Linked DNA regions of Prochlorococcus marinus str. AS9601. The protein of the gene in region 1 interacts with the protein of each later gene in a pairwise test. Links are inferred from orthologs where the notes say so. Each region holds a gene or a part of one and is shown on either strand. Other genes may lie near its edges. The genes, in order: sfsA and A9601_RS12260.

The links.
Region 2: the proteins of sfsA (region 1) and A9601_RS12260 interact in binary tests that used the Escherichia coli proteins (3 or more experiments, as listed by UniProt). The link is inferred for Prochlorococcus marinus str. AS9601 from one-to-one orthologs.

The regions. Positions count from the first base shown.
Region 1 is NC_008816.1:257,652-271,339, reverse strand. Bases 7,761-10,696 are described here. They hold sfsA (DNA/RNA nuclease SfsA), read right to left. Parts: upstream 9,631-10,696; coding sequence 8,890-9,630; downstream 7,761-8,889. Other genes in these bases: murJ (murein biosynthesis integral membrane protein MurJ), read left to right, coding at 9,701-10,696; A9601_RS10515 (ammonium transporter), read right to left, coding at 7,761-8,709. Also shown: tRNA guanosine(34) transglycosylase Tgt, read right to left, coding at 1-525; A9601_RS10550 (adenosylcobinamide-GDP ribazoletransferase), read left to right, coding at 624-1,364; A9601_RS10545 (sensor histidine kinase), read right to left, coding at 1,342-2,478; A9601_RS10540 (DUF3155 domain-containing protein), read left to right, coding at 2,729-3,097; A9601_RS10535 (alpha/beta hydrolase), read right to left, coding at 3,094-3,711; purH (bifunctional phosphoribosylaminoimidazolecarboxamide formyltransferase/IMP cyclohydrolase), read left to right, coding at 3,745-5,298; A9601_RS10525 (DoxX family protein), read right to left, coding at 5,300-5,860; A9601_RS10520 (4-hydroxy-3-methylbut-2-enyl diphosphate reductase), read right to left, coding at 5,964-7,160; more of A9601_RS10515, read right to left, coding at 7,249-7,760; more of murJ, read left to right, coding at 10,697-11,284; A9601_RS10500 (DUF3181 family protein), read right to left, coding at 11,281-11,571; A9601_RS10495 (hypothetical protein), read right to left, coding at 11,584-11,835; glyA (serine hydroxymethyltransferase), read left to right, coding at 12,073-13,344; A9601_RS10480 (competence/damage-inducible protein A), read left to right, coding at 13,341-13,688. UniProt on the Escherichia coli protein: Binds to DNA non-specifically. Could be a regulatory factor involved in maltose metabolism.
Region 2 is NC_008816.1:563,822-580,876, reverse strand. What follows is about bases 10,524-13,315. They hold A9601_RS12260 (glutamate-5-semialdehyde dehydrogenase), read right to left. Parts: upstream 12,679-13,315; coding sequence 11,368-12,678; downstream 10,524-11,367. Other genes in these bases: A9601_RS12255 (translocation/assembly module TamB domain-containing protein), read right to left, coding at 12,745-13,315; folB (dihydroneopterin aldolase), read right to left, coding at 10,994-11,356; A9601_RS12270 (esterase/lipase family protein), read right to left, coding at 10,524-10,989. Also shown: A9601_RS12310 (YcjF family protein), read right to left, coding at 1-1,165; A9601_RS12305 (hypothetical protein), read left to right, coding at 1,331-1,753; trpS (tryptophan--tRNA ligase), read left to right, coding at 1,743-2,759; thrS (threonine--tRNA ligase), read left to right, coding at 2,763-4,679; A9601_RS12290 (glucokinase), read left to right, coding at 4,690-5,724; thrB (homoserine kinase), read left to right, coding at 5,734-6,681; A9601_RS12280 (NAD(P)H-quinone oxidoreductase subunit 4), read left to right, coding at 6,761-8,302; A9601_RS12275 (M3 family metallopeptidase), read left to right, coding at 8,316-10,403; more of A9601_RS12270, read right to left, coding at 10,396-10,523; more of A9601_RS12255, read right to left, coding at 13,316-16,641; A9601_RS12250 (DUF2518 family protein), read left to right, coding at 16,757-17,055. UniProt on the Escherichia coli protein: Catalyzes the NADPH-dependent reduction of L-glutamate 5-phosphate into L-glutamate 5-semialdehyde and phosphate. The product spontaneously undergoes cyclization to form 1-pyrroline-5-carboxylate.

The DNA.
Region 1 (13,688 bases):
AGTCTCAACACTTTTTTGTAACCATGAATGAGTTCTTTGTAAAGAGTCCTCAATATCATTTTCGTTAGCTGTATGCGGAGGACAATGATCAAAAGCCATCGCGACATCCGATCCAAGATCCATTTGAATCTGTATTACTTTTTCAGGTGATAAAAATACATAACTACCATCTCTTGGATTTTTAAATTCCACGCCTTTATCAGAAATATTATTTAATTTGGCCAAACTAAAAACTTGATATCCTCCTGAATCAGTAAGAATAGGCTTAGGCCAATTCATGAACTTATGTATTCCGCCAGATTCTTTAACTAGTTTTTCTCCAGGTTGTAAATGCAGATGAAAGGTATTTGAAAGAATCATTTCTGATCCTGTGGAGGTTAACTGCTTAGATGAAATTCCTTTAACCGTTGCCAAAGTACCCACAGGCATAAATTTTGGTGTGTTTACCTGACCATTTGGTGTATGAAATATACCAGTTCTTGCTGCTGTATTACTGCAATTCGATGTAATTTCAAATTCAAACACGATAATTTATAAAATTTTTTGATCCTTTTTCATTAATCTACCCTATTATTTAATATTGAATCTATTTTTATATCATCAAAAAATATTTAATAAAAAATTTGGCAGGATCTTGGATTTTCTATACAACATTTCCAAAGATACCTTTAATTAATCCCGAATTTAAAAATATTGCACAATTTGCCCCGCCTTTAGGATTTTTGATTGGAACAATACAGAGTTATATTTTTCTTTTTTTTGCAACAAACTCTTGGTCAATTTATGCATCTGCATTAATTTGTTTAGCTTCAGGATATTTAATTACTGGTGGTCTACACATTGATGGTTTGATGGATACTTTCGATGGTATTTTTGCGGGTAAAAAGAAACGCTTAAAAGCCATGAAAGACAGTAAAGTTGGTTCCTTTGGCGTACAAGCTTTAATTTTTATAACTCTAATTCAAATTGCTTGCATACTGAAAATTCAAAGCCTAATAATTTTTGTTTTACCTATATGCTTATTTTGGGGAAGATTTTCAAATTTATTTTTTATAGAAAAGTTTAAATATATGAGTTATAAGAAAAAATCTATTAGTCACAAAAAGTTTTGGAATGGATTTAAAAAAGAATCTTTGATCTCAATTATTTTTCTTTTAATTTTCATTTCATACCAATTAGTTTCAATTACATCCCAAACAATATTAATTAAATTTTTAATTCTTATTTTGATTGGTATCTTTCTAAGCTATTCTATCCCAAACATACTGGGTAATAAAATTGGAGGCTTCAACGGAGATGCCTGCGGCGCAAGTGTTGTACTAGTTGAAACTGCAATGTTGTTTATGCATGCAATTCTTTTATAGGTAGTTCTAAATAGAAAATATTTTTCTTCTTAAGATTTTTTGATTTCGCAGTATTATCAACCGAGTTATTTTCCAGCAATCTCAAATCTCCTCCAATTTGTTTTGCTAGTTTCCTCGCCAAAAAAAGTCCCACACCAGTACCATCCTTCTTTTTAGCGGCAGATCCTCTAAATCCTTTTTCAAAAATTTTCTCGTTTTCATTCTTAGTTATTTTTTTACCATCATCAAAGATACAAAGTCCATTACTCGTGATGGCGATTCCAATTTCAGCATCTTGTTGGGCATATTTAAACGCATTTTCTAATAGATTTGCCACAATTTCAGCAATTACAGCATATTTTGCCTTTAGTGGCGACAAAGTCCAATCTGGCCAAAGATAAGGTTCAGTCCAATCTCTATTCTCTAAGTCCGCATTAGCTTTACCCCTTTCTAATATTGGCCTCAATAAACTCTGAACAGTTATTACCTTTTTATTATCTAAATTTGGCGGTAGTAACAATCTTTCCTCTCCAATTTCTAAGGGAAGTTGAATAGGTGAATTTAATTGCGCAAAAGAATCCATATATTGATTAATTTGTTTTTGCTCTATTATCATGCGTTCGACTATTTCAATAGAGTCATCATCTGAACCAAGTCTTTTTATTAGTAATTTCGCATATGTCCTAATAGCAGCCAATGGATTTCTTATTTGATGGACTATGACATTGACCTGATTTTTTAAATAATTGACTTCTTCATTTTTATTTTGACATTCTAATTCGATAGAGACGCATTTAGCTAAAGATATTGAAAGCGCTTTTAATCTAGAATCAAGAGATACCGGCCAATTACCCTCTTTCAAATCAGTTTCGACTCTAAGGACACCAAGTAGAATATCGTTTTCTTGAAGTGGGTACCATCTTCTATTAGGCGATGACACTTTTAGTGAAGGATCATCTTCTATTGATTTAAGTAGCTTATCAATTTTTGGCCATTGACCAATCATTTCAAAAGATGCTTTAGTCCCTTGCTTGGCTGCAGCGAGATACATAACTAAATTAGTTACGCCCATTGAGCAACCAAAACTCTCTAGTTGTTTTTGAATAAGTTCTTCAAATTTTTTTGAAAGATTCATAATTAATGAAATTTTGAGAAATTTTTAAAAAAAACTTGAAAAAGGGCTTGTAAAATATGAAAAAAGTATTAAGATATATAAAGAGGTCTGACTTTAGCCAGCCTTAAATATGAATATTTAATCATATTTTAAGCTACATCAGGGGTTGATGGGTCCTCTATGTAATTTGAAGTGAATTTAAAATCACATATATAAGATTAGTAAAAATAAATAAGACTAATCTCATTAATAATTTCAGGAGTACCAATCAATGTCAAAAAAAAGAAAAAGAATCAGTAGAAGAAGATTGGCTGGCCAAAGAGTAATGGCACATGTACCTATTTATCATATCGAAACTGGCAAACATAAACCAGTTACAGCAGCAAGAAGATTCATAGCTGAAAATGGTCTCTCTGCGCCCTCAGTTTTCAATGTCAGAAGAAATGAACACACCACCGATAGATTTTTTTGGGGTGAAAAAGGTTTATTTAGCGCCCAATATGCTGAAGAAAATCATTTTCTATTTCCATCACTAAAAGTTGTAGTTGAAGGAATTGGTGAAGAAAAAATATTTGAGGGTCTTGAACTTACTGCAGATGATTGGGAAGAGATTGAAGAATATGAATATGCTTTTGTTTAAAAAATATTACTTATATTTGAACTTATAAAATTAATTAAATTTGAATCAATTTGATGAAATCCATCGAATTCTAATAATTCACAAAATTTAGAAGACTTACTCTTTACCTTTTCATAAATAGTCCTAGAAGCATCTATAGGCACAACATCATCGAATAAACCATGACTAATAATTAATGGCGAGAATTTTTCTCCTGGGGCCCAGTTAGGGTGAGGATAACCACTACAAGCAACAATTAATCCAAAATTCAACTTAAATCCCACATCAATTGCCATTGCCGCCCCCTGAGAGAACCCCAACAAAATCGTTTTTCTAAGTGGAATCTGATCAGTATCAAATTTTTTTAATGTTACTAAAAGTTTATTTACTTCAACCTCAGCTCCATTCCAATCATGTGGGTATAATCCATACCACTGCCTTCCCTGACCGCTTGGGTGTATTCCAGGAGCTCTCAAAGAAATTACCTCAAAATCAAGATTTATTTTTTCATTCATCTCCTTTCCAAATATTAAAAGGTCATCTGAGTCAGCTCCCCAACCATGCATCAAAATAATTCTATGAGTTGCAGTTTGAGAGCTAATCGAGACAAATTCATGATTGATGGCATATTTCATGTTTATATTCTTAAGTAAGTAAACTTTCCCATAATGTCTCCATTAGCTTTAGTAAGTGTCTCTGATAAAAAAAATATAATCCCATTTTGCAAGGAATTGGTAGAGCATTTCAATTATAAAATTCTATCAAGTGGAGGAACTGCCAAACATCTTATAGAGGCAAAAATTCCAGTTATTAAAGTTGCTGATTTTACTAATTCTCCGGAAATTCTTGGAGGAAGAGTTAAAACTTTACATCCAAAAATACACGGGGGAATATTAGCTATAAGAACTGATGAGGAACACAAAAAAGATATAGAAGCTAACAATCTTGAGTTAATTGATTTGGTAGTTGTCAATTTATATCCTTTTAAAAAAACTGTAGATGGGGGAGCTAAATGGGAAGATGCTATTGAAAATATCGATATCGGAGGGCCATCTATGATTCGTTCTGCAGCTAAAAATCATAAAGATGTTTCCGTTTTAGTAGATTCTAGTCAGTATCAAAGTTTTCTTGAAGAAAGTAAAAAAGGTGAATTGAAAGACTCATATAAAGCAAAATTAGCCCTTGAAGCTTTTCAACATACAGCAGATTATGACACTGCAATATCTAATTGGATAAGAAAAGAAAGAGATTTACAATCTTCTAAATATATTGAATCTTATCCACTAATCAAAACCTTAAGATATGGAGAGAATCCACATCAAAAAGCTTTTTGGTATGGTTTAAGTAACATTGGATGGAACTCAGCAGAGCAATTACAAGGAAAAGACTTAAGTTATAACAATCTATTAGATCTAGAGTCGGCACTTTCAACAGTTTTAGAATTTGGCTACACAGAAAAAGATGAACTTGCAACCGATATGGTTGCCTCTGTTATTTTAAAACACAATAATCCTTGTGGTGCCTCTATGAGTAATTCAGCTTCTAAAGCATTTTTGAATGCTTTAGAATGCGACTCTGTAAGTGCATTTGGAGGAATAGTTGCTTTTAATTCAAATGTTGATAGTGAGACAGCAATTCACCTCAAAGATATTTTCTTAGAGTGTGTCGTCGCTCCATCTTTTGATGAAGAAGCTTTAGAAATTTTAAAAGTTAAAAAGAATTTAAGAATCTTAAAGATTTCAAAAGATCAACTTCCACAAAAGAATCAAAATTCTACTAAATCAATAATGGGAGGATTACTAGTTCAAGATACTGACGATAGTGAAGAAAAAACTGAAAATTGGATTTCAGTAACTAATAAAAATCCAAGTAATCAAATTAACTTAGATCTAAATTTTGCATGGAAAATTTGTAAACATGTTAAATCTAATGCAATTGTTATTGCAAAAGACCAAAAAACTATTGGTATTGGAGCTGGGCAAATGAACAGAGTTGGAGCAGCAAAAATTGCATTAAAAGCAGCTGGAAGGTTATGTTCTGATGCTGTCTTGGCTAGCGATGGGTTTTTCCCATTTGCAGATACTGTAGAAATAGCAAATGAATATGGAATAAAAGCTATTATTCAACCTGGAGGAAGTCTAAGAGACCAAGAAAGTATTGATATGTGTAATTCAAAAGGAATCTCAATGGTATTTACGCAAAAAAGACATTTTTTACATTAAATTATGTTGATTTTGGATAATATGTAATCTTGTTAGTTTTTCTAAATAAAGATAGCCTGCCTGGACCTGCACATAGAAAGTAGAGGGAAATAGCCCCGTATATAAAAGATAATTCGAAAGCATAATTATGACCTTCAACCACTGCCAAAGGAAAACCTTCTAGTCCAGTATCTAGGAGATGAAAATAAACAGCAAATGCCATAGTGGAGAGTAGACCAAGTGAAGAAAGCCTAGCAAAAATTCCTAAAGCTAATCCTATTGGACATACTAATTGAGTAATTGCTGCTCCAAAAGTCCAAATAACAGGATCTCCTGGCAAAAATGGGAAGTACTTACCAACTACAAACTCAGCAAATCCTTGTGGATCCTGAAGTTTTTCTAGGCCATGATGAATCATCAAAGCACAAAAACCTATTCTTAAAACAAAAATCGATAGTTCTCCAAGGATATTTACTTCTGACCCTGAAGATGAATTTGCAACTACAACTTCAACTTTTTGCGGCGCTTTAGCTCTATTTATACTTGCAGCTTGAACCTGATTAGTTTGTGCTTTGTCTTCCATACTTCATTAAGTTTTCATTATTCTAGTTAATAAAGTTGATCTTTTGGAATTATCTGACTAATAAATTTAAAAAACTAAGCAAATTTATAAATGAATAACAAATTCAGGAAGCAATATCAATTAACTTTTCAATAACATCTGCCACGACCTTATCAGGAGTGGAAGCACCTGAGGTAATTCCAACATTAATTTTTCCACTAGGTAGAAAATTTTTTTTAAGTTCTAATTCTGATCCTAATGGCTTGTGAAATATTGAGTTTTCTTTAACTGATATTCTCTCAGGCGTATCAATATGAAAAGAAGAAATATTTTTAGTAATTGCTATTTCCTGTAAGTGAGTAGTATTGGAAGAATTGAAGCCTCCAATAACTACTAAAATATCAAGGTCTTCATCAACCAAAGAGAACATTGCATCTTGTCTTTCTTCAGTTGCATCACAAATAGTATTAAAAGCTAAGAAGTGACTATTTAAGTTTTCTGGCCCAAATTTTTTTAACATCGTCCTTTCAAAGACCTTACCAATTTCCTCAGTCTCGCTCTTAAGCATAGTTGTCTGATTTGCAACACCCACTCTATCTAAATCTTTATCAGGATCAAATCCATTAGAAAAAGCTTTAGAGAATTTATTCATAAACTCATTTCTATTTCCTTTCCCCAGAATGTATTCAGATACGTAGTTTGCTTCTTCTAGATCAAGTACAACTAAATATTTACCTGCAAATGAACTTGTAGCAAGAGTCTCTTCATGCTTAAATTTTCCATGAATTATAGATGTGAAAACATGTTTTTTATGTTTTTCAACCGTATGCCAAACCTTAGAAACCCATGGACATGTTGTATCAATAATATGACAACCTTTCTCATGTAAGAGTTTCATTTCTTGAACAGTCGCTCCAAAAGCAGGAAGTATAACAACATCTCCATTAGAAACTAAAGAAAAATCTTTGATTCCATTTTTAGCTGAAATGAATTTCACATTCATTTTTCTTAAATGATCATTAACCGAGGGATTATGAATTATTTCGTTTGTTATCCAAATATTCTCATTAGGGTAATGTCTTCTGGTTTCATAAGCCATTGCTACAGCTCTTTCAACTCCCCAACAGAAACCGAAGGCTTGGGCCAACTTTATATTTAGTCTGCCTTTAGTATAAGTAAAACCATTATCTCTGATAGAACTTATCAAATCACTTTGGTAAGCTTCTTCTAACGCTTGAGCTCTTTTTGTTGGAGAATCGAAACCCCTTCTATTGTATCTATCAGAATGATGAAGAGATCTTCTAAAAGCTTGAGTATCCATTTTCCTATATTACAACGTTTTAAATAATTTTTCGTAAAAAAAAGAAACCTGACATAAGTCAGGTTTCTTAAATTAATTTTTAGTTAGATTATTTAGCAGATGCAAAGTCTGGATATGCTTCCATTCCATGCTCTCCTATATCTAAACCTTGAGTCTCTTCCTCTTCAGATACACGGATTCCTCCGAATAATCCTCCAATTACAGACCAGGCAATCCAGCAAGTAACTAGTGTCCAAATAGCATAAGCTGCGGCACCAAGAGCTTGAACTAGAAGAAGGGTAATACCTCCGCCATTGAACAATCCCATACCTGCTCCGTCACCTTGTACAGCTGTACCCCAAAGACCGATAACAACAGTACCCCATACACCACAAACTCCGTGAACAGAGAATGCGCCTACAGGATCATCAATCTCAGCGGCATCAAGTGCTGCAACAGAAAATACAACGATTATTCCTCCCACTAGTCCTGCGAACCAGGCTCCAGCAAGAGTCATATCACCACAACCAGCAGTGATACTAACCAAACCAGCAAGGATTCCGTTAATTATCATTGTAAGATCAGGCTTACCAGAAGTTAATGTTGAAACAATAGTTGCACCAATAGCACCAGCTGCTGCTGCCAAAGTAGTTGTTACAGCAACATATGGAACCCATTGATCCATAGCAAGTTGAGAACCGGGGTTAAAACCATACCAACCTATCCATAGAACTAATGCACCTAGAGTAGCTATAGCCATATTGTGTCCTGGCATAGCCTGTGGTTTTCCATCAGAGTATTTGCCAATTCTTGGTCCAAGAAGCATAGCTCCTACAAGACCAGCCCATGCTCCAACTGAGTGAACAATTGAAGAACCGGCAAAGTCTACAAAACCCAAAGAATCAAGCCAACCACCATTCCATTTCCAGCTACCAGCAATTGGATATATAAATGCAGTTAATACAACAGCAAAAACAACAAATTCTCCAAATTTAACTCTTTCAGCAACAAGACCGGATACGATAGTTGCCGCAGTTCCTGCGAATGCAGACTGGAACAAGAAATCAACTGTTGGGACTAATCCAGCATCAGTTACCATATCTGCAGTAACTGTTGGATCAAAAAATAAGCCACCAAAATAAAGCCATCCGTCAGCAACACTACCTCCGTACATTAATGAGTAGCCGATAAACCAATAAGAGGTTACAGCTAGAGCAAATACGAATAGGTTTTTAGCAAGGATGTTTACTGCGTTCTTAGAACGACACATACCTGCCTCAACCATAGCGAAACCAGCGTTCATGAAGATCACTAAAATAGTAGCGATCAAAAGCCATAAATTGTTAGCAAGAAAAGCTGCATTCAACTCAGGTAAATCAGCTGCGTGAGCTGAGAGATTAAAAATACCTAAACCAAACAAAGCTAAAGGAACTGTCGCAAGCCACAACATTGAGCGGTTTGAACTAAATCCTCGAATACTCCTCAAAAGGAGCATAGGTCCATTAACAAGACTTGCATCTTGTAATCTGGACCTAGAGCGCCTTTGAGGCGTTTGCAAAGCAGTGGTCATAAAAAAAAATTAGATCTGCAAAAAAACAGTTTGTGCTGTTTCCTTTCATATTTAATTTTGCTCAAAAAACTTATTAGTGTCTAGTAGTCGTTGTTACCAATTTTATAGTTGCACCATAAAACTATATCTGTTAAATTTAAAAATCTTTTTTTTAAGAGTTTCAAATTATCAAGATTTAATTTATTTCAAAGGTTTAATTCCTCTCCATGATACGTGGTCTTTATGAAATTCAAAAGAACATGGGATAGTTATCATTCCTGCACTTAAAGATTCTCTAAAGAGACTGCCGTATAAGGGATCTGCATCATCTCCAGGGGCAAAAAAACAAGCGTCTTTTCTCGTTATGCAAAGTGCCAACACACTTTTACTTTCAGGAATTAATTCCTTTAATTCCATAAGATGTTTTTGGCCTCTTTTCGTGACTGTATCTGGGAATAGAGCTACATTTTCTTTAATCCAAGTCGTATTTTTAACCTCAATGAAAATGTTACGTTTATCAGGATTTGAAGATTTTGGGGTTAAAAAAAAGTCAATTCTGCTTTTTTTATCTTTTCCATAAGGAACTTCAGATTTAATTGTCTCTATTTCACCTATTTTTTCTATTAGCAGATTTTTCTCAATAACCTTTTTGATTAACTTATTTGCAAATAGAGTATTAATACCTACCCAAACCTCCTCATTTTTTGCATTAAAAACACATATCTGTTCCCAAGTAAAAGGTAATTTTCTTTTTGGAGAAGGGGAAAAACTTATTCTCACTTTTGCCCCCTCACTCAAAAGTCCCTTCATTGGGCCAGTGTTAGCACAATGAGCAGTTACTACCTCTCCACTTTCTAATTCAATATCTGCAAGAAACCTTTTATACCTCTTAATTAAAACCCCTTCTATTAATGGATCAAAATCAATTATCCGATCATTCATAAATATGTCGTTAGTTTGAAATCAAATATAATTGAAACTTAAACTGATTGAAAAAATTAGACGAATCCAAATGCATTCATTTTTAAAAAATAATGTTTTTTCAATTTCGTTTGGTACCAGTCTAAGTAAATTAGCTGGATGCATAAGACAAATATTTATAGCTGCTGCTTTTGGGGTTGGCGTAACATACGACGCCTTTAATTATGCTTATATAATTCCTGGTTTTTTGCTAATAATCATTGGGGGTATTAATGGTCCATTGCATAACGCAGTAGTTGCAGTTTTAACTCCGCTTAACAAAAAAAATGGAGGGATTGTTTTAACTCAAGTAAGCATAAAACTTTCAATATTATTATTAATCTTAGCGATATTTATTTATTCGAATTCCAGTTTATTAATTGATTTATTGGCCCCGAATTTAAGTTACGAAACTAAATCTATTGCCACTTACCAATTACAAATACTTACACCTTGCATCCCTTTGTCCGGCTTCATAGGTTTAAGCTTTGGCGCCTTAAATTCCCAAAGAAAATTCTTTTTATCAAGCATAAGTCCAGCAATAACAAGCGTAACTATTATTTTTTTTATTTTATTTAATTGGATTTTCAACCAAGAAAATACATCTTCTAATTTTTTTGCTTATTCGGGATTACTCGCATTTGCAACTTTGACAGGAACTTTAATTCAGTTTGTTGTTCAAATTTGGGAAATAAATAAAATTGGTCTATTGAGATTAGAGTCAACCTTCAATTTATTTAAAGATGAAGAGAGGAGAATTTTCAAACTAATTATTCCAGCCTCTATCTCATCAGGTCTAAGTCAAATTAATGTTTTTATCGATATGTTTTTCGCTTCAAGTTTTCAAGGCGCAGCATCTGGACTAGCTTACGGAAACTTTCTTATACAAGCCCCCTTAGGGATATTATCTAACTCCTTGATTCTGCCATTACTTCCAAAATTTTCTAAATTGAGAAGTGAAAAAGACGAAAGAAGTCTCCAAAAAAAATTGATAACTGGGGTAGAGTACTGTTTCTTGACAGCTATTTTTTTAACCGGGTTTTTTATAACATTCAATAATCAAATCGTACAATTAGTTTTTCAAAGAGGATCTTTTGATTATTCAGCAACTTTAAAAGTAAAGAATATATTAATTGCTTATGCAGTTGGCATACCTTTTTATCTTTATAGAGATTTATTAGTAAGAACTTACTATTCAATTGAAAAAACCAACTTCCCTTTTAAGTCTTCATTTGCAGGGATAATATTTAATATTATTTTTGATTGGTTTTTAATTGGTGCCCCAATTAAGAATTTTGGGAATCTTTCTCCTTATAATTTTGGAGTCGTGGGAATAATTTTATCTTCAGTAATAGTAAATCTTATAGTTTGTATTTTTCTTTCTTTCAATTTGCGCAAAGAAAATATCATTTTGCCTAACCTGGAATTATTGAGGAAAATTAGCCTCATGTCATTAGCAACATTTATAGACAGCACAATTTGTTTTACTATTCTCCAAACTACCAATAACTTCAATTCAAATCTCGCGGAATTTTTAATATTAATATTTGGAACTCTAACTTTTTTTGTGATTTATTTTTTACTTACAAAATGCTTGAAAGTAAATAAATTTAAAGTTTCAAAAAAAATGATTTAATTTTTAAAAAAACTTTCCAAAATCTCCTCTAATTCTAGAATTTGTGAGTGAGTGATTAAATTAATGAGTGGAATACTATTAACACCATCACCTACTTTTACATTTATTGCTTTCAAACTTAATTTTGCTGCCTCCAAGGGGCCTTGATCTTTATTGCTGATACATTCAATAGCAAGATGCCTAGCTAGGCCAGCGTCTCCAAGGTACAAATTCCACTTTTCTATTTTAATAAAAACCTTTTCGGAAATAACATTTTCTAAATCACTTATACTTATCTGAGAGTCCATAAATGTATTGATTTAAGTTGATTGTTTTGAAGTATCTTTAGGTTTTTTTATAATTACGAAAAGTAAATGAGATGCCAAAATAACTGACCAAACAATTGCAAAATTATTAAAGTAGCCGATTTCATATTTAATCTCTTTTAAAAGCCACGTTCCACTTACAATCGCAGTAAATATCATGCAGTGAATAACAAAATTTACTATTCGAGAAAAATGTTTATAGATAGGATCTTCTAAATCCCCATTTCCGTACCACTTTATAGGCATATTAATAATTAGATTGTTAATAATAGACATTTTACCCGAAATCTAGTTGACTAAGAGACCCTGAAACAGAGATATTACATAATTATGCGCCTGTAGCTCAGTGGATTAGAGCACCTGACTACGGATCAGGGTGTCGGGAGTTCGAATCTCTCCAGGCGCGTTTAAAATTCTGAAATATTCTTTTTATATTTTTCTAAAAAATATCGTCTATATTATGGGTATTACTTATCAAATTCAATGAATATCCTTCAAAATCTTAAAGAAAGTGATCCAGTAATATCAAATTTTATCAACTCTGAAAAAAATAGGCAGGAAACTCATCTTGAGTTAATCGCAAGCGAAAATTTCGCATCAATTGCTGTTATGCAGGCTCAAGGTTCAGTCCTTACAAATAAATACGCCGAGGGGTTACCTCAAAAAAGATATTACGGGGGATGTGAATTTGTTGATGAAATCGAAGAATTAGCTATTCAGAGAGCGAAAAAATTATTTAATGCAAATTGGGCTAATGTTCAACCCCATAGTGGAGCACAGGCAAATGCTGCTGTTTTCCTAAGTCTACTTAAACCTGGCGACACAATCATGGGGATGGATTTATCTCATGGTGGACACTTAACACATGGGTCTCCAGTAAATATGAGTGGTAAGTGGTTCAATGCAGTTCACTATGGTGTAAATAAAGAAACTAGTGAATTAAATTTTGATGAAATAAGAGAGATAGCACTTGAAAAAAAACCAAAATTGATCATATGCGGATATTCTGCTTATCCAAGAACAATCGATTTTGAATCGTTTAGAAATATTGCAGATGAAGTTGGGGCTTTTTTAATGGCTGATATTGCACATATTGCCGGTCTTGTAGCAAGTAAACTTCATCCAAATCCAATACCTCATTGTGATGTAGTAACTACAACTACTCATAAAACATTAAGAGGGCCTAGAGGGGGACTTATCTTATGTAAAGATGCAGAATTTGGAAAGAAATTTGATAAATCTGTTTTTCCTGGCACTCAGGGCGGGCCCCTCGAACATATAATAGCCGCTAAAGCAGTCGCATTTAGAGAAGCCTTACAGCCAGATTTCGTTAATTATTCCCAACAAGTAATAAAAAATGCAAAAGTTCTAGCTTCAACTTTAATAAATAGAGGTATCAATATCGTTAGTGGAGGCACTGATAATCATATTGTTTTACTCGATTTAAGGAGTATCAATATGACTGGTAAAATTGCTGACTTGCTTGTAAGTGAAGTTAATATCACTGCAAATAAAAATACTGTTCCATTTGATCCTGAATCACCTTTTGTAACCAGCGGACTAAGGTTAGGAACTGCTGCTTTAACTACTAGAGGCTTTAATGAGAATGCTTTTGCTGAAGTTGGCGAAATTATTGCTGATAGATTACTTAACCCAGACAATTCACTGATTGAAAGTCAATGTAAAGAAAGAGTATTAACCTTATGTAATCGTTTTCCTCTTTATGAAGGCAAACTTGAAGCATCAATTAAATGAGTCCTAACTCCAAGGGAGTTGAGATTCTTTCAATTGGAACAGAGCTACTCTTAGGAAATATTATAAATACAAATGCTCAATGGATTTCTGAACAGTTGTCCCAATTAGGCTTAAATCACTTTAGGCAATCAACTGTTGGTGATAATTGTGATCGAATTGTAAAAGTAATTCAAGAAATTTCGAAAAGAAGTAATCTTCTAATTACAACTGGTGGTTTGGGGCCCACCCCAGATGACTTAACTACTGAAGCAATAGCAAAATCTTTTAATGTAAATCTTTTTGAAAGACCGCACTTATGGGATGAAATTAAACAAAAACTGCCAAACTCAAAACTCCAGGACGAT
Region 2 (17,055 bases), 310 kb from region 1 along the record:
AAGAACTTGATACTACTCTTGTTAAATAAGCAGCACTGACAGCCTGAAATGTTCCAGAGACAAGCCAATTTGGGCCATGTAATTTTGTTATGCCAATTAGAGTCTGTCCACTCCATTCAATAACTCCCTGTGCAATTGCAGTCTTTAAAATCTCTTTGGATACTTTATCTAAAATTTCAGGAGACCAATTACATCCCCATATAGACTTAATTTCTTTAATCATTAAAGAATTTAATACTGTCATTGCCATAACATCAATTGATGGGATAGGAGATAAGAAAACAGTTGTTGCGACAAAGATTTGATTTTTTCTTTGTATACCTTTTAACTGCATTCTTCTTATACCTTCAATTTCAGATTGCCAGGCAGCATGAAGTTCTTTCAAGAGCCTTTTTTTTGTATTTTCAATATTTTTAGATGAACTTATGAAAAACTTCCTTAAAGAAAAAGGTATATTTGTTATTTCACTCTTATTCACATCAATAGGAATAATTTTGTTTGTAAAGTCACTTGAAATTTGAGACTTTAGTTCTTCTATCTGATTTTTGGCTTCTATTTGGTTGGAAGTTAAAGCCACCAACCAGATTGGCATATTTTTAGGAAACTTTTCCAGCCACAAAAAATCATTTGCCGACAAAGGCAAATTTATAAAATACAAGATTGCATCACTTTTCAAAGCTTCTTCTGGAATAACTTGAGAAGAATTGTATTTAGGCAGTTTTTCGTATAAATCAAAGTCAAACTTATCTGCTTTGAAATTACTTTTCAAAACAGACTGAAAACTTTGATAATCTTTTTTTCCAATGCAACTTATTTTTTCTTTTTCACATCTATTAAGAATAGATTCAAGTGTTTTTTGTCTTTTTGAATTTTGTTTTTCTAATTCATTTGTTGCTTCAAGTTCTTCAAAAAAATTTAAATCTTCATTACATAGATTTATCCAACCATCTAAATTATTTGGCTCATTAAATTTAGGCTTATCATTCTTCAAGTAAAAATATCCTCCCAAACACAACGCAAAAAATCCTATTGAGCCTCCTGCAAAATGAATTAAGTCACTGACAAACCATTCCCCAAAACCTAACAATAATAAAATAATAAGAAGATTTTTTTTTGGAAACTTTATGAAATCCTTTAAAAGGTTTTCTTTGCTAATATCAAACACAATACTTTATTTTTCTAATTTTATTTTAATGCAAGTTGTGAATGAGAAAAGCAAAATTTCATAAGTCGTTAATCAAAAGATAAAAATTTAAGCCTTTTAAAAAGACTTATTGCATAACAAGATGCTAAGTTAATAGACTATTTAAATAACTTAAGAAACATTAAGATGTCTAATTCAAATTTCAGCAATAATCCTGGACAAGAAAATTACAGAGGTCGTTCTAACAATGAAAGACCTAATTTCAGAGAGAGATCGGGCGGCAGAAGAGATGGAGGAGGATTCCGCATAAGATTGAGTGATAACGAAATGAAAGCTGTTAAATCAATACAAGAGACCTTCCAATTAAGATCTACCGTTGCAGTTCTGGGTTTCTCTGTTAGAACACTTAGCGAAATGATCAAGGACGAAAAACTGATTGAATCAATCAAAGAATATGCAAAAAATAATAAAAACTCTTCTCCCAGTAGACAATCACAAAATTCTTATGAAGAAAAGACAAAAACAGCACCTGACCCTTTTGCAAGACCTGTAAAAAGTACATCAACTGAAGAGATCCAATCTAGCGAAGTAGAAGAGGATGGCAAATAAAAAAAGAATTCTTTCGGGAGTTCAACCAACTGGTGATTTACATATTGGGAATTGGCTTGGGGCCATAAATAATTGGGTTGAGCTTCAAGATCAATATGAAACATTTTTATGTGTAGTTGATTTGCACGCAATAACAGCCTCATATAATCCCAAAGAATTATCTAAAAACACGATCTCTACAGCGGCTTTGTACGTCGCTTGTGGTATAGATCCCAATATATGCTCAATTTTTGTCCAAAGTCAGATTTCAGCGCATTCAGAACTTTGTTGGATATTAAATTGTATGACCCCAATAAATTGGATGGAAAGAATGATTCAATTTAAAGAAAAATCCATACAACAAGGTAATAATGTATCTATTGGATTATTTGACTATCCAATACTTATGGCGGCAGACATCCTTCTTTATAATGCTGACTTCGTACCAGTAGGTGAGGATCAAAAACAACATCTTGAACTTGCGAGAGATATTGCACAACAGAGAATTAATGCCAGATTTAGTAAGGATAAAAATATTTTAAAGATCCCTCAACCAATCATCATGAAGAATGGTTCAAAAATAATGAGTTTAATTGATGGTTCAAAAAAGATGAGCAAAAGTGATCCCAATGAGGGCAGTCGCATTAACTTATTAGATCCTCCTGAAATAATCACAAAAAAAATTAAAAGAGCAAAAAGTGACAGTTCTGTTGGAATTGAATTTAACAACCCTGAGAGGCCAGAATCTAAAAATCTATTGATGATTTATTCAATATTATCTGGCAAAGAAATTTCTCAATGTGAAAATGAATTCTTAGAGACTGGATGGGGGACATTTAAAAAATTAATTACTGAACAACTTATTGAATCATTAGAACCTATTCAGAAAAAATATAAATTATTAATTAATGATCCCTATCAACTAAATAAAATCCTTAATGAAGGGAAGGAAAAAGCTGAAGATTTAGCGAATCAGACTTTAAAAAGAGTTAAATCAAAATTGGGGTTTTTTGAAATGGAGAAATAAATTATGCCAATAATTACTTTGCCTGATGGTTCAAAAAAGGTTTTCGAAAAATCTGTAACTATTCTAGAAATTGCTCAGAGTATAGGCGCTGGATTAGCTAAAGCAACAATTGCTGGGAAAGTAAATGATGTTCTTCTTGATGCAACAATTCCTATAAATAAAGATTCCAAAGTTGTAATCATCACATCAAAAGATAAAGAAGGAATTGAAATAATAAGACATTCTTTCGCTCACCTTATTGGTCATGCAGTTAAACAAATTTACTCTGATATTAAAATGGCGATTGGGCCTGTAATTGAGGATGGTTTTTATTACGATATTTTCTCTGAATACAGATTTACTCCTGAAGATTTAATAAAAATCGAAAATAGAATTAATCAATTAATAAAAACAAACTATGACGTTGAAATTTTACAAGTTTCTAAAGAAGAGGCAATTAAAACTTTTAAAGAAAGAGATGAGACTTTTAAATTAAGAATAATCGAAGAAATTCCTGAAGAAGGTCTCATCAATTTATATAAACACGAAGAATACATCGACATGTGTAGAGGGCCTCACGTTCCTAACACTAGACATTTGAGACACTTTAAATTACTTAAATTATCAGGTTCATATTGGAGAGGTAATAGTGAGAATGAATCATTACAGAGAATATATGGAACTGCATGGGCGAAAGAAAAAGAACTCAAAGATTATTTAACAAGAATTGAAGAAGCGGAAAAAAGAGATCATAGAAAACTTGGTAAAAAACATTCACTATTTCATATACAAGAAGAATCTCCAGGAATGATTTTTTGGCATCCAAATGGATGGACAATTTACCAAGTACTGGAAAAGTACATAAGAGAAATACTCAAAAAAAATGATTATTTAGAAATTAAAACCCCACAAGCTGTTGATAAATCTCTTTGGGAAAAATCCGGTCATTGGGAGAAATTTAGAGACGATATGTTCACTACTGCATCAGAAAATCGAACATATGCGATTAAACCAATGAATTGTCCATGCCATATTCAAATATTTAATCAAGGTTTAAAAAGTTATAAAGATTTACCAATTCGTCTTGCTGAATTTGGTTCTTGTCACAGAAACGAGCCCTCAGGTGCACTACATGGCTTAATGAGAGTAAGAAACTTTACTCAAGATGATGCACACATATTCTGCACAGAAGAGCAAATTCAAGAAGAGGTATCTACTTTTATAGATCTTGTTTTCGAAGTTTATAAAACTTTTGGTTTTGATGAAATCATTATAAAATTATCAACACGTCCTGAAAAAAGGGTAGGTAGTGAAGATATTTGGGATAAATCAGAGGAGGCTCTTACCAAAGCGCTCGATAATAAGAATCTAAAATGGGAACTACAACCTGGAGAAGGTGCTTTTTATGGTCCAAAAATAGAATTTTCGTTAAAGGATTGTCTTAATAGAGTTTGGCAATGCGGAACTATTCAGGTTGATTTCTCAATGCCTATTAGATTGGATGCAACTTATGTAGATATAGACAATGAAAAAAGAAATCCAGTTATGCTGCATAGAGCAATTTTAGGATCCTTTGAAAGATTCATAGGAATCTTAATTGAACAATATGAGGCAAAATTCCCAATTTGGCTTGCGCCTTATCAAATTATTTTATTAAGCATTACTGATAGAAATATTGAAAAATGTTTAAAGTTTAATGAATTAATAAATAATAATGGTTATAGATCAAAAGTTGATATTAGGAATGAAAAAATAGGATATAAAATACGAGAGGCAACTCTCGGTAGAGTTCCTTTAATTGCAGTTATTGGTGATAAAGAAGAGGAAATTGATTCAGTCGCCTTAAGAGCTTTGAATGGAAAAAATTTAGGAATTTTCAATTTACCAAATCTTTTCAAATTAATGGATGAATTGATAGAAAAAAAAGGGAGAACGGAATAATTTCTTATTTATGAATTTTCTCGCTTGTGATTTAGGAGGTACAAAGGTTCTATTAGGAATTTTCAAAAAAGGAACAAATAATAATTCGCCTAAGTTAATATTTAAAAAGAAATATATATCGTCTGATTGGGATTCTTTTGAACTAATCCTAGAAGATTTTATCAAAAAAGAATGTAAGAATATTACTCATCCTTCTTCTGCATGTTTCGCTGTAGCTGGTCCTTTATCTAAAAACAACGCAAAAATCGTTAACTTGTCATGGAATATTTCTGGAAATGATTTACAGAACAAATTTAATTTTAAAAACTGCGAGCTAATAAATGATTTCGCTGTACAAATTTATGGAATACCTTTTTTAAAAAAAAATCAATATTCTACTATCCAAAATGGATCCAATTCTGAAAATACTAATAATGATTTGCATGCCATTGTTGGAGCGGGGACTGGCTTGGGGATTGCAAGAGGAATAATATCAGGGGAAAAGGTAAAAGTTTTAGCTAGTGAAGGTGGTCATGTAGAGTACTCCCCAAAGTCAAAATTAGAATGGGATTTGAAAATTTGGCTTAAGAATTACCTAAAAGTTGAAAGGATATCTTGTGAAAGGATTATTAGCGGCACTGGTTTATCAAGAATTGCCGAATGGAGACTAAGCAAACCTGATGCCCAAAACCATCCTTTACAAAAATATTTAAAAAAAATTAAAATTTTTGATGCAGCGAGAAAAGAACTACCTGAAAAAATTTGTAATCTTTCTAAAGAAGGTGATCAGGTAATGATTGAAGTTGAGAGGATTTGGTTAGGTGCTTATGCCTCTTTATTGGGAGATGTTGCTCTTCAAGAATTGTGCTTTGGTGGATTATGGATTTCTGGAGGAACAGCGTCAAAACATTTCAAAAACTTTAAATCAGACTTATTTTTAAAACAATTTTTCGACAAGGGAAGATTAAAAGATATTCTTAAAACAATACCTATAAAAGTAATTTTAGATGAAGAGTTTGGACTTTTTAGTGCAGCCTGCAGAGCAAAAATGCTTTTAAAAACTTAAAAACAAAAAATGTCTATTCCTGAAGTAGGTAAAAAAATAAGGGTAACAGTGCCTTCCACAACTGCCAATTTAGGGCCTGGATTCGATTGCCTTGGAGCTGCATTAGATTTATATAATGAGTTTATTTTTACAAGAATTGAAGGTGGTGGAGATAGATTTGATTTAATAATGGAAAGTACAGATGGTAATCATTTAAGAGGAGGACCTGAAAACTTAGTTTTTAGAGCAGCACAGAAAGTATGGGAAAGCGCAAATATGGATCCTTTTGCACTTGAAGCAAGAGTTAAGTTGGCAGTTCCACCTGCACGCGGACTTGGAAGTAGTGCTACAGCAATAGTGGCGGGACTAATCGGAGCAAATGCAATCATGAACTCTCCATTGTCCAAAGAAAAACTTCTTGAACATGCCATTGATATAGAAGGTCATCCAGATAATGTCGTTCCTTCTCTCCTGGGTGGGCTTTGCTTGACAGCCAAGTCGGCTTCTCAAAGATGGAGAATTATTAGATGTGATTGGCACGATTCAATCAAAGCTGTGGTGGCAATACCAGCAATCCGTCTAAGCACAAGTGAAGCAAGAAAGGTTATGCCCAAGAATGTACCTATATCTGATGCAGTGACAAATATGGGGGCACTTACTTTGTTACTAAATGGCTTAAAAGCAGGAAATGAGGAACTTATAAAAGAAGGAATGTTTGATAAGTTACATGAACCCTACAGATGGAAGCTTATTAAAGGTGGACTAGAAGTCAAAGATGCTGCACTTAATGCAGGTGCTTTAGGATGCGCAATTAGTGGGGCTGGACCAAGTATATTAGCTTTATGTAAAAAAGAAAATGGTAAAAACGTCAGTCAAGCCATGGTGAAAGCTTGGGAGAAGATAGGTGTAGCTAGCAGAGCACCATTCTTAAACGTACAAAAAACAGGTAGCCAATTTAGCAATATCTCCGGTAAGTAGTTTTACTTAGGCAACTTTAATGTTATAGTCTCAAGCTAGTACAACTTCAACTAGAATAAAAAAATTATTCATTACATAAATGAATCTAGAATCTTTTCCTTGGCTATCATCCATTATTTTACTGCCTTTAGTTGGGGCATTAATAATGCCTTTTTTGAGTTCAAAAGAAGGAGAAGATAATACACTCCCTAGAAATATCTCATTAAGTTTTTTATTTATAGATTTTTTACTAATAATAGGCGTCCTTTTTCAAAAATTTGATACTTCAGATAGCTCATTGCAAATGGTAGAAAGAGCCTCCTGGTTACCTTCAATAGGCTTAGAGTGGTCTCTTGGCGTAGATGGATTATCTGCTCCTTTAGTAGCTTTGAGTGGGTTAATTACATTTTTATCAGCTGCTGCAAGTTGGAAAATTAAGAAAAAATCTAATCTATATTTTGCTCTTTTATTAGTTCAAGCATCAGCACAGGCACTAGTTTTCCTTTCTCAAGATTTCCTATTGTTTTTCTTAGCATGGGAACTTGAATTAGTTCCGGTATATCTTCTTATTGCGATTTGGGGAGGTAAAAAGAAATTATATGCGGCCACTAAATTCATTCTTTATACAGCTTTAGCTTCTTTATTAATACTCATAAGCGGGTTAGCACTAGCCTTGAGTGGTGATACCTTTACTCTAAATATTACCGATTTAACCAATAAACATGTAACAGGGAGCCTAGCTTTATTATCTTATTTAGGATTTTTAATTGGTTTTGGAGTAAAACTTCCTATCTTTCCACTACATACTTGGTTACCCGATGCACATGGAGAGGCCAATGCACCAGTTTCAATGTTACTTGCTGGAATACTCTTAAAAATGGGAGGATATGCCCTCTTAAGATTTAACGTTCAAATACTACCTGAAGTACATCTTCAAATTGCACCTGCGTTAATTATTCTTGGAATCATTAATATAATTTACGGAGCCTTAAATGCATTCGCACAAGATAATGTTAAAAGGAGAATCGCATGTAGCTCAGTGAGTCATATGGGTTTTGTTCTATTAGGTATTGGAGCAGTAGATGCTCTAGGAATTAGCGGAGCAATGCTACAAATGATCAGTCACGGACTTATTGCTGCAGCTATGTTCTTTGTTACGGGCTCATTCTATGAAAGAACAAATACTCTTTCCATACCAAATATGGGCGGTTTAGCAAAGGTCTTGCCAATAACTTTTGCTTTTTTCTTAGCAAGCTCACTGGCCTCTCTAGCACTACCAGGGATGAGCGGTTTTATAAGTGAAATAACTGTATTTTTAGGTATCACTAGTCAAGAGGGATTTAGCTCTATCTTTAGATCAATCACGATTCTAATTGCAGCCATAGGATTAGTTCTAACACCAATATATCTACTATCAATGTGTAGAAGAGTATTTTTTGGCCCTAGAATTCCAGCACTAGCTACAGTTAAAGAGATGAATGGTAGAGAATTGACTATTGGTTTCAGTTTATTGTTGCCTACATTGGTAATAGGTTTTTGGCCCAAAATCGCTATTAATTTATACGAATCTTCAACCAATGCTCTCAGTCAGCAGCTTACCTTAGCTAAATTGATTGGAATAATACCCACTTTAGTTAATTAAATTATCTTAATAAATGGATACCTCAATTTTTAAATATGGAGAGTTACCAGAATTTAAAAAATTTACTCCTGAAAGCATTAGTAAACAATTTCCCTCAGTATTAGAAAAGATAGCTGAAGAATTTAAAAACATAGAAAAAAATTTATCTAATTATTTGATTCAAAATGATTTAAATTGGGATAAGGTAATAAATCCTTTAAATGAAGTAAATGAAATTCTTAGATGGAGTTGGGGAGTAATAAGTCACCTAAATGCTGTAAATAATTCTGAAAGTTTAAGAGATATTTATTCAAAATTTCTTCCAGAGATTATTAGCTTGAGTAATAAATTCGGGCAAAGCAAAATAATTTTCAATTCTTTAGTCAAGCTTAAAGAAACAAATAACTTTGATCAAATTAAAAACAGAATTTTAGAAAAAGAAATTCTTGAGATGCAACATAGAGGTATTTCACTGCAAAAGAATGATCAAGAAGAATTCAACAAAATTTCAGAAACCCTTGGAAAACTATCAACTGAATTCAGTAACAATGTTCTTGATGCAACTAACGAATGGTTTTTAATTTTAAATAAAAAATCCGAAGTCGATGGTCTTCCTGACCGAGTACTTGAATTGATGGCAATTTCTGCACACAATCACTTAAAAAAAGATGAAGAAGTTGATATTAAAAATGGTCCTTGGAAATTAAGTCTAGATATTCCAACTTATACTTCGTTCATGACATATTCCACAGAGCGTAATCTTAGAGAAAAGCTTTACAAGGCGTTCGTTAGTAGGGCGTCTCAAGGAGAAAAAAATAATTCTCAAATCATTGAAGATATATTATCTCTCAGGACTAAACAAGCAAATCTTCTCGGTTATAAAAGTTGGGCAGAACTAAGTTTGTCAACGAAAATGGCGAAAGAAATTAAAAATGTAGAAAACCTTTTAGAAGAATTGAGAGAACCAGCATTCAAAGCTGCAAAAATTGAATTAGAGACGCTCGATAAGTTTTCTAAAGCTAATGGATTTCCAAAATCGCAGAATATTGAACCATGGGATATTAGTTATTGGTCTGAACTTCTTAGAAAGGAAAAGTTTAATTTAGATCAAGAGTCTTTGAGACCTTGGTTCCCACTAAATGATGTTTTGAAAGGTTTATTTAAATTAAGTGAGAAGCTTTTTGAAATTAAAGTAGTTGAGGCGACTGATGAGGCACCTCTCTGGAATGATGACGTTTTATTTTTTAATATCCTTAATAATGAAAATAAAAAAATTGCATCATTTTACCTAGATCCATATTCTAGGCCTGAATCAAAAAGAGGAGGGGCTTGGATGGATGAATGTTTGAATAAAAATAATGTTGGCAAAAAGACTCTCCCTGTAGCTTATCTCGTTTGTAATCAGACCCCACCATCAAAAGACAAACCTAGTTTGATGAGTTTTGAAGAAGTTCAGACTCTTTTCCACGAATTTGGTCATGGTCTTCAACACATGCTCACTACTGTAAATCTTCCTCAAGCAGCGGGCATTAACAACGTTGAGTGGGATGCAGTCGAACTTCCCAGTCAATTTATGGAAAACTGGTGTTTTCATAAAAATACACTTATGAATATTGCTAAGCACTACAAAACAGGAGAAAAATTATCCGATGAGAATTTTGAGAAGCTCTTGAAGAATAGAACTTTTAATTGTGGTATGGCTACTCTTAGACAACTACATTTTGCAATTACAGACCTCAGATTGCACAGTAGTATTGATAAAAACGAAGGTAAAACAGCAGATGAAATAAGAAGAGAAATTGCAAAACAAACTACTGTTATTGAACCAATTCAAGAAGATCACTTTCTTTGTTGTTTTAGTCATATATTTGCAGGCGGATATTCTGCAGGATACTACTCTTATAAATGGGCTGAAGTTCTAAGTGCTGATGCTTTTTCAATGTTCGAAGAAGCTGATCTAGAAAACTCTGAAGATTTAAAGCTAATAGGTAAAAAATTCAAAGATACTATACTAAGCTTGGGTGGGAGCTTACCTCCGTTAGACATATTCAAACTATTCAGGGGAAGAGAGCCACAAACAGATTCATTGATAAGACACTTAGGTTTATCTGGAGCTACATAATAATTTCATCGACTATTTTATCCACCACAGATTTATTTCTTACAAGATTTCTATGCTTATATACTTTTACAGATATTTTTTTTCCAAAATTTAAATTTGTCCACCAGCCAGGGAAAACCATTATATCCCAATAAGTAAAAAAATTTATACACTCAATATCTTCAAGAAAAAAATCATTATTCGCGAGTCCTCTCAAAAACTTACTATTTATTTTCATTTCTGATATACCTTTAAAAGGGTATTTAGGTATTAATTGAGCCATCAAAGTTCCTTTGTGAGGAGACCCTATAGATATTAATCTTCTTGTTCTTTTATATCCATTAAATTTTTGAAGCCAGTGCCTACCAATTATTCCTCCCATAGAAAATCCCAAAATATCTATTTCTTTTTCTAAACCGTATTTCTCTAAAATTAATTCGTTTAATTTATTAGTCAAATCAAGTATTGAAGTCATTCCATATGAATGTTCAAGAGTTGGGGCAAAATATTCAATGCCAATATTATCAAGTTTAGGGGTAATAGAAGAAAAAATACTTGAAGTATTCCAAAGGCCATGAATCAATATGATAGGATTTCTTCTTTCCAATACTTTATTTGTTTTCAAGAATTCTTACTATTGACACCTTTCCATCGAAACCTGTGATTGGAGGGTTGCATTTTGTCAAAATAATTTTAATTTTAGAAATTTTAAATTCCTGATCAATGATTTCTAAAATTGCGTTCGAATATTTTTCGATTGTATAACAATATATTTTCTTTGATTGATTTTGTAAAATTTGAACTAATTTTGAATAGTCAACTGTTTTTTTTATATCATCATCTATTGTACATTTTTCAAAATGAGTCCACAAAAATATATCTAAAATAAATAGTTGTCCTAATTCCCTTTCTTCATCAAGTACGCCAACCCTAGCCCAAAGCTTAATATTCTCAATTTTTAAAAAAGTTTCCATCTTTAAAAGTTTTAAAGATCTTTATGTGTATAGATAGCCTTTCCTGATGAAAAATCATCAACTATATTCCCATCACCCTTTAGGAAATATTTATAAGTTACCAAACCTTCTAGACCTACAGGTCCCCTTGGTGGAAGAGTTTGAGTAGATATACCAACTTCAGCTCCGAATCCATATCTAAAGCCATCTGCAAACCTAGTAGAGCAATTATGAAAAACACCTGCACTATCAATTACATTCATAAATTTATTGGCAGTATGTGAATTTTCAGTAATTATTCCATCTGTATGTTTTGAACTATATTTTTGAATATGTGTGATTGCCTCCTCGAGATCATCAACAATTTTTATCGACAAAATTAAATCCAAATATTCAGTTTTCCAATCTTCTAGACTAGCCTCATACTTTACCCCTAATTCAACTGATCTCATATCTCCAATTAATTTAACATCATTAGATTTAAATAAAGGGATGGCCTTTTCTAAAAAAGTTGGTGCAATATCTTTATGGAGTAATAAAGTTTCGATAGCATTACATGCTGCAGGATATTGAATTTTGCTGTCCAAAGCAACTGATAAAGCCATCTCTAGATTTGCCTCAATATCTATAAACAAATGACAAATTCCATCAGCATGACCTAACACAGGAATTCTTGTATTCTCCTGAATAAATTTAACTAATTCATTACTTCCTCTTGGAATTATTAAATTAATGTATTTCTCAAGATTTAACATTGCCATGCTATCTTTTCTGCTTGTTAGTAAACATATTGCATTTTTATCAAGACCTGATGCATTTAAACCTTCTTGCAATGCCTTGACTATTGCTGTATTTGTTAAATTAGCTTCACTACCACCCTTTAGCATTACTCCATTACCTGATCTTATTGCTAATGAACTAATCTGCATCACGGCATCTGGCCTTGATTCAAAAATAACCCCTAAAACACCAATTGGTACAGTTTTTCTTTCTAAGAATAATCCCTTTGAAAGCTCTCTTTTTATTTGAACTTGATTTACAGGATCAGCTAAGTCTCCAACTTTTCTTACTCCTTCAATTCCTGAATTTAATTTTAATTTTGATAACTTTAATCTAGAAAGTAAAGCCCTAGAAATACCTTTTTTTTGTGCACTTGAATAATCCGCATTATTAGCATCTAATATTTCATAAGAATTTTTTTCTAGATAATCAGCCATAAAATTTAAGGCTTTAATTCGATTTTGGTTTTCAGTTTGACTTATTTCTATTGATGCCAAACGAACTTTATTAGCTTTTTCTAAAAGATCATTACCTGGTTGGGGCACTTCAAAGATATTAGCCATAATATTTTTTAGTTAATTTAATAATAATTCAAATTAAAGATTCTTTAAAGTAAATTTCTTTGTAAATTAATATCTAAAAAATAACTGAACTTGACTTTTCCAATCCCCATTGGAATCATAAGAACCTAATAATTCTAAGTTTGGATTTGCCTGAAAAGTCAAAATTCCTAAAGGTGAAATATCATCTCTACCTGGAACTGTTTGAAAGGCAAAATTTATCGCATCAGTAATATCAAGCCCTATTTCGGCTACCCAAGCTTGAGAAGAAAATTCCTCATTAGAAGAGGATTGATCATCATTTTCTATATCTAAATTTTCATTGGAAAAAATATTATTTAATGAATCATTATTTTCTATTAACGCTGGATATAAAGAAAACTGAAATCTTTCACTAAATGCATCAGCATTATTAATTTGAGAAATAAATGCTCTATTTATTAAATTTGCAGAGTTACCTCCAATTAAACCAATTATTTGTGATCTGTTGTAACTTGGCGTACTCCTTAATTGGATTCTTCTATTTTCATCAGCGAAAGATAATTGATCTAAAAATCCTTCATAAGATGCTTCAATTTTGATAAGCCTAGTATTACCAATTCCAAATGCACCATAACCGCTTGAACTAGCGTCGACAGCAACATCACCTGATACATTTAAATCCTGATTGTTTTCACTTATAGGTATTATAGAATCTGGAACTTTACTGACTAAAGAAAAATTTATAAAAGGAACCACACCACTTCTTGATGCAAATAAAATATAATTGTCTTTATTTTTATTAAGTTTAAACGGGGTAGTGTATAGATTTGCTCTTCCTTTCTTAAGGTAAATAAGACCCCTAGCATTTAAATCATTTCCTATCTCACCATTTATAGTAAGGTCTAATTTGGTATCTAAATAAGCTTGAACTATTTCTGAATATTGAAGTTTAAATTCTGGTCCAAGTTTTAATTTAAGATTATTAAAACTCAAATTACCTAGATAATTAGGCAAAGTTTCTCCTAAAAGAACTGAATTCAAAATTGTTTCATTTGATATTATTTCAATATTTTTTTTATTATTCCAATAGAGTTCTGGCCAATCTTTTTTATCCTCTTTTCTTATAAGATTATTTTCTTTTTTATTATTTTGATTGGTGCTATTAAAATTAATAAATCCATTATTAAAAGATAGATAACCTCCCAAAACAGGACTTTCAAATGATCCACTTAAATCGATATCTGAATCTATTAAAAAATTAAAATTATCTTTCTTTAATGAAAATCTATTCGTTATCAAATTAATTTCTGACTTTTCAGAATCATTCTGACTATAAAAAGGCAAAGTGCCTTTTACAAAAATTTCACCAGAATCTTGAGTCTTCGCTTGTAGATTATTGATCTCTAAAGAGTCAAAATCAAAGATGATTGTACTATTAAAATCTCTTATTATATTGTTTGAAAAATTAATTTCAGAATCTTTAACTACGATAAATCCATTTAATAGAGGTTTATTTAAGGTTCCTTTTAGAATCACTCTTAGATTTAAATCTCCTTCTTTAAATGTAAAGTATTCATCAGCAAAAATATCTATTAACTCAATAAATTTTCCATTCCCAATCAATCTTAGATCTAAGTTATCAGACTTATTTATAGGTATTGAACCTTCGATATTAATTGGTATTTCAGAATCATTTATTAAAAGGGAAAAATCAATATCAAAAATAGAATTATTAAATTTAATTAGTCCTTTATCAAATATTATTATGTTGTTTTTAATTGATGAACCATTGGACAAAATATCGCTAGAGAAAGATTTTGTATCGAGATCATAAAATAAGTTCATATCCAACCCTCCAAGAAAATCTCTTGGTTTATTTAAAAAGATATTTGCTGCACTTAATGGAAATTTTTTAATTCTTAAAGAACCTTTCCCTGTTAATAATCCCCCTTCCAAATCAATAGAAAATTCCTCTTTATTATTCTTATAGACGTCTCTAGATACATCAAGATAGCCCTTTAATTTTGCATTTAATTTATAATTTACTGGTCTATCGCCCTGAATAGTAATTTTTCCGTTGTATCTACTTCTAAATTTATTTAAATATTTTTGCAAATTAAATTTGTCCTCTAACAAATTACTATTTTCAATAAAGTTATTTATAAAATCGATCCTCTCTTTAAGTGATTTATTTTCTTTATTTATTTCCAAATCATCCAAAATATTCGATTTACTTATAGGAATCACTTTTTTATTATCAAAGTTAAAAATATCAACAGCGGTAAGGATAGTCCAACTAGTGCTTATATCCTTGAATTCTGAATTAATAAAATTATTTTTACTTGAATCATATTCGACTTCAATTATTCCTCCATCAATTGGATACAATGAGGAGTTTATATAAAAAGAATTATCTTTGACGCGGAAATCAAATAATGAATTGGCTAGATTAATATTTCTATATTTACCTAGACTCCAAGCAATTCGCCCATCAAGGTATGACTGGTCTGACGAAATTGATCCTTTACCATTAATAATTCCATAAATTCTATCGAATTGATTTTTGTCTATAGATAATTCAAGCTCATCAAGAGGAAAATTATCCGCTCGCCAATTATAACCATCATCCTGTTTCAGTATGCCTATAGTACCTTTATTTGAATTGAAAACTCTTATGAAATTTGCATTATTTATTTTAAGATCAGAATTAAAGTTGATTGAAAGAAATGAAGGGATTGGAGAATATCTATTTTTCATATTAAGAAGAAATTCATTATTTTCATTTTTAATATCTCCCTCCCATATTTCTCTAATGCGGATACCTTTAAAGTGCGGGTAATCAAGGTTAAAGTTTATCGAAATATCAGGATCAGTAATTTTTCCTTTTAATTCACCTTTAGCAGTAATGAAACCCCTTATATCATTTTTTCGGAAAATATTTAAATTAGATAATTGAGTTCTATTTATTTTAAAACTAGTATCTATATCACCAAAATTTATACCTCTTCTATCAAACCAAAAGGGCATATTACCCGATAATTGGATATCTGGATTAAGGCTATTAATGTATCCAATACTTCCTTTTAGATCAATATTATTGGAGCTTCTATTAAAGGGCATATTTAGATTAAAATTCGAAGTCAAAGTTCCATAATTTAATTTTTCTGTATTACCAATAAAATTATTATCTTTACAAAAAAACCTAGTTGAATCTGAATTTATATTCTCTGCTAAATCTTCTGGTTTTATTTTTAAATTAGTAAAAGAAAATCTTCCTTCACAAAATGTGTGCTTTGATGATTTATTAAATTTAAAGTTAGATTTAAAGGTACCTTTTTTAAAGCTAATTTTTCTATTGCCAATTATATATTCAGAATTATCAAGATCTAAACCCTTAGAAAATAAATCCAGTTTTAAAAAGTCTTGATTTAATTTTGTATTAAATTTAAATTTTAAAAATCCCTTTTCATCAAAATTTGATTTTACATTTGCAATGATTTGTCTATTTCTTGACTTGTAAATAACATTACCTTTTACTTTTGTTTTTAATCCTGCATTATTAAACTTCAGATCTGAATATTTATTTAAGTTAAAGATCAACTCATACTTAGATTTTGATTTTTTTGCAATTCGATTATCTTTATAAGATTCGTCCCTTTTAAAAAAATCTCTATCTATATTTATGGCAGCTTCCTTAGGACTTATTTTTACAATCCATTTTTGTTTTAAAAAAGATCTAAAAGGCATAATGCCAACATATACATTTTTGGCTGTAATTTCAGAATCTAAATTGTTTTTATCATTAATTTTTGAATTACCCAAAGAAATACCTAGATATCTAATCCCAACATAATCACCTAAATCAACATTTTTATCTAAAAGATTCTCAAGACTTTTTTCTAGTTCTAATTTCCTAGAACTATAAGTGTCTTTTAAAAAATTATTTAATAAAAAAGTGCCTAAAAAACCTAAAGGTAAAAGCATCCCTACCAAAAGAATCTTAGTATTTAAATTTAGAGATCTAATTTTTTTCAAGTTAGAGCCCAAAAATAGAGTAGGCTTACAAAATATAAGAAATTAATCAGGTCAAAGCCACTAAATGTCTTTTTTTGAACTATTAGAGAACACACCCAAAATTTTTGGATTCTTTGGAATATTTCTTTTCATTTGCACAATAGCAGCTTTTATATTTGATTTTGGTTTTAAATTTCGAATAATTGGAGCAACTATCTTTTCATTATTGCTTTCTTTGAGTAGTTGGGCATTTATACAAAGTTACTCCGAAAAGGTTGTAATAGAAGGTGCAAAATATGTTCCAATTGTTTATGACAATGGGTTCGATTTGATTATTGCTAAAGCAGATGATGACTTTCCAGAAGAATCTATTGACCCAACTTT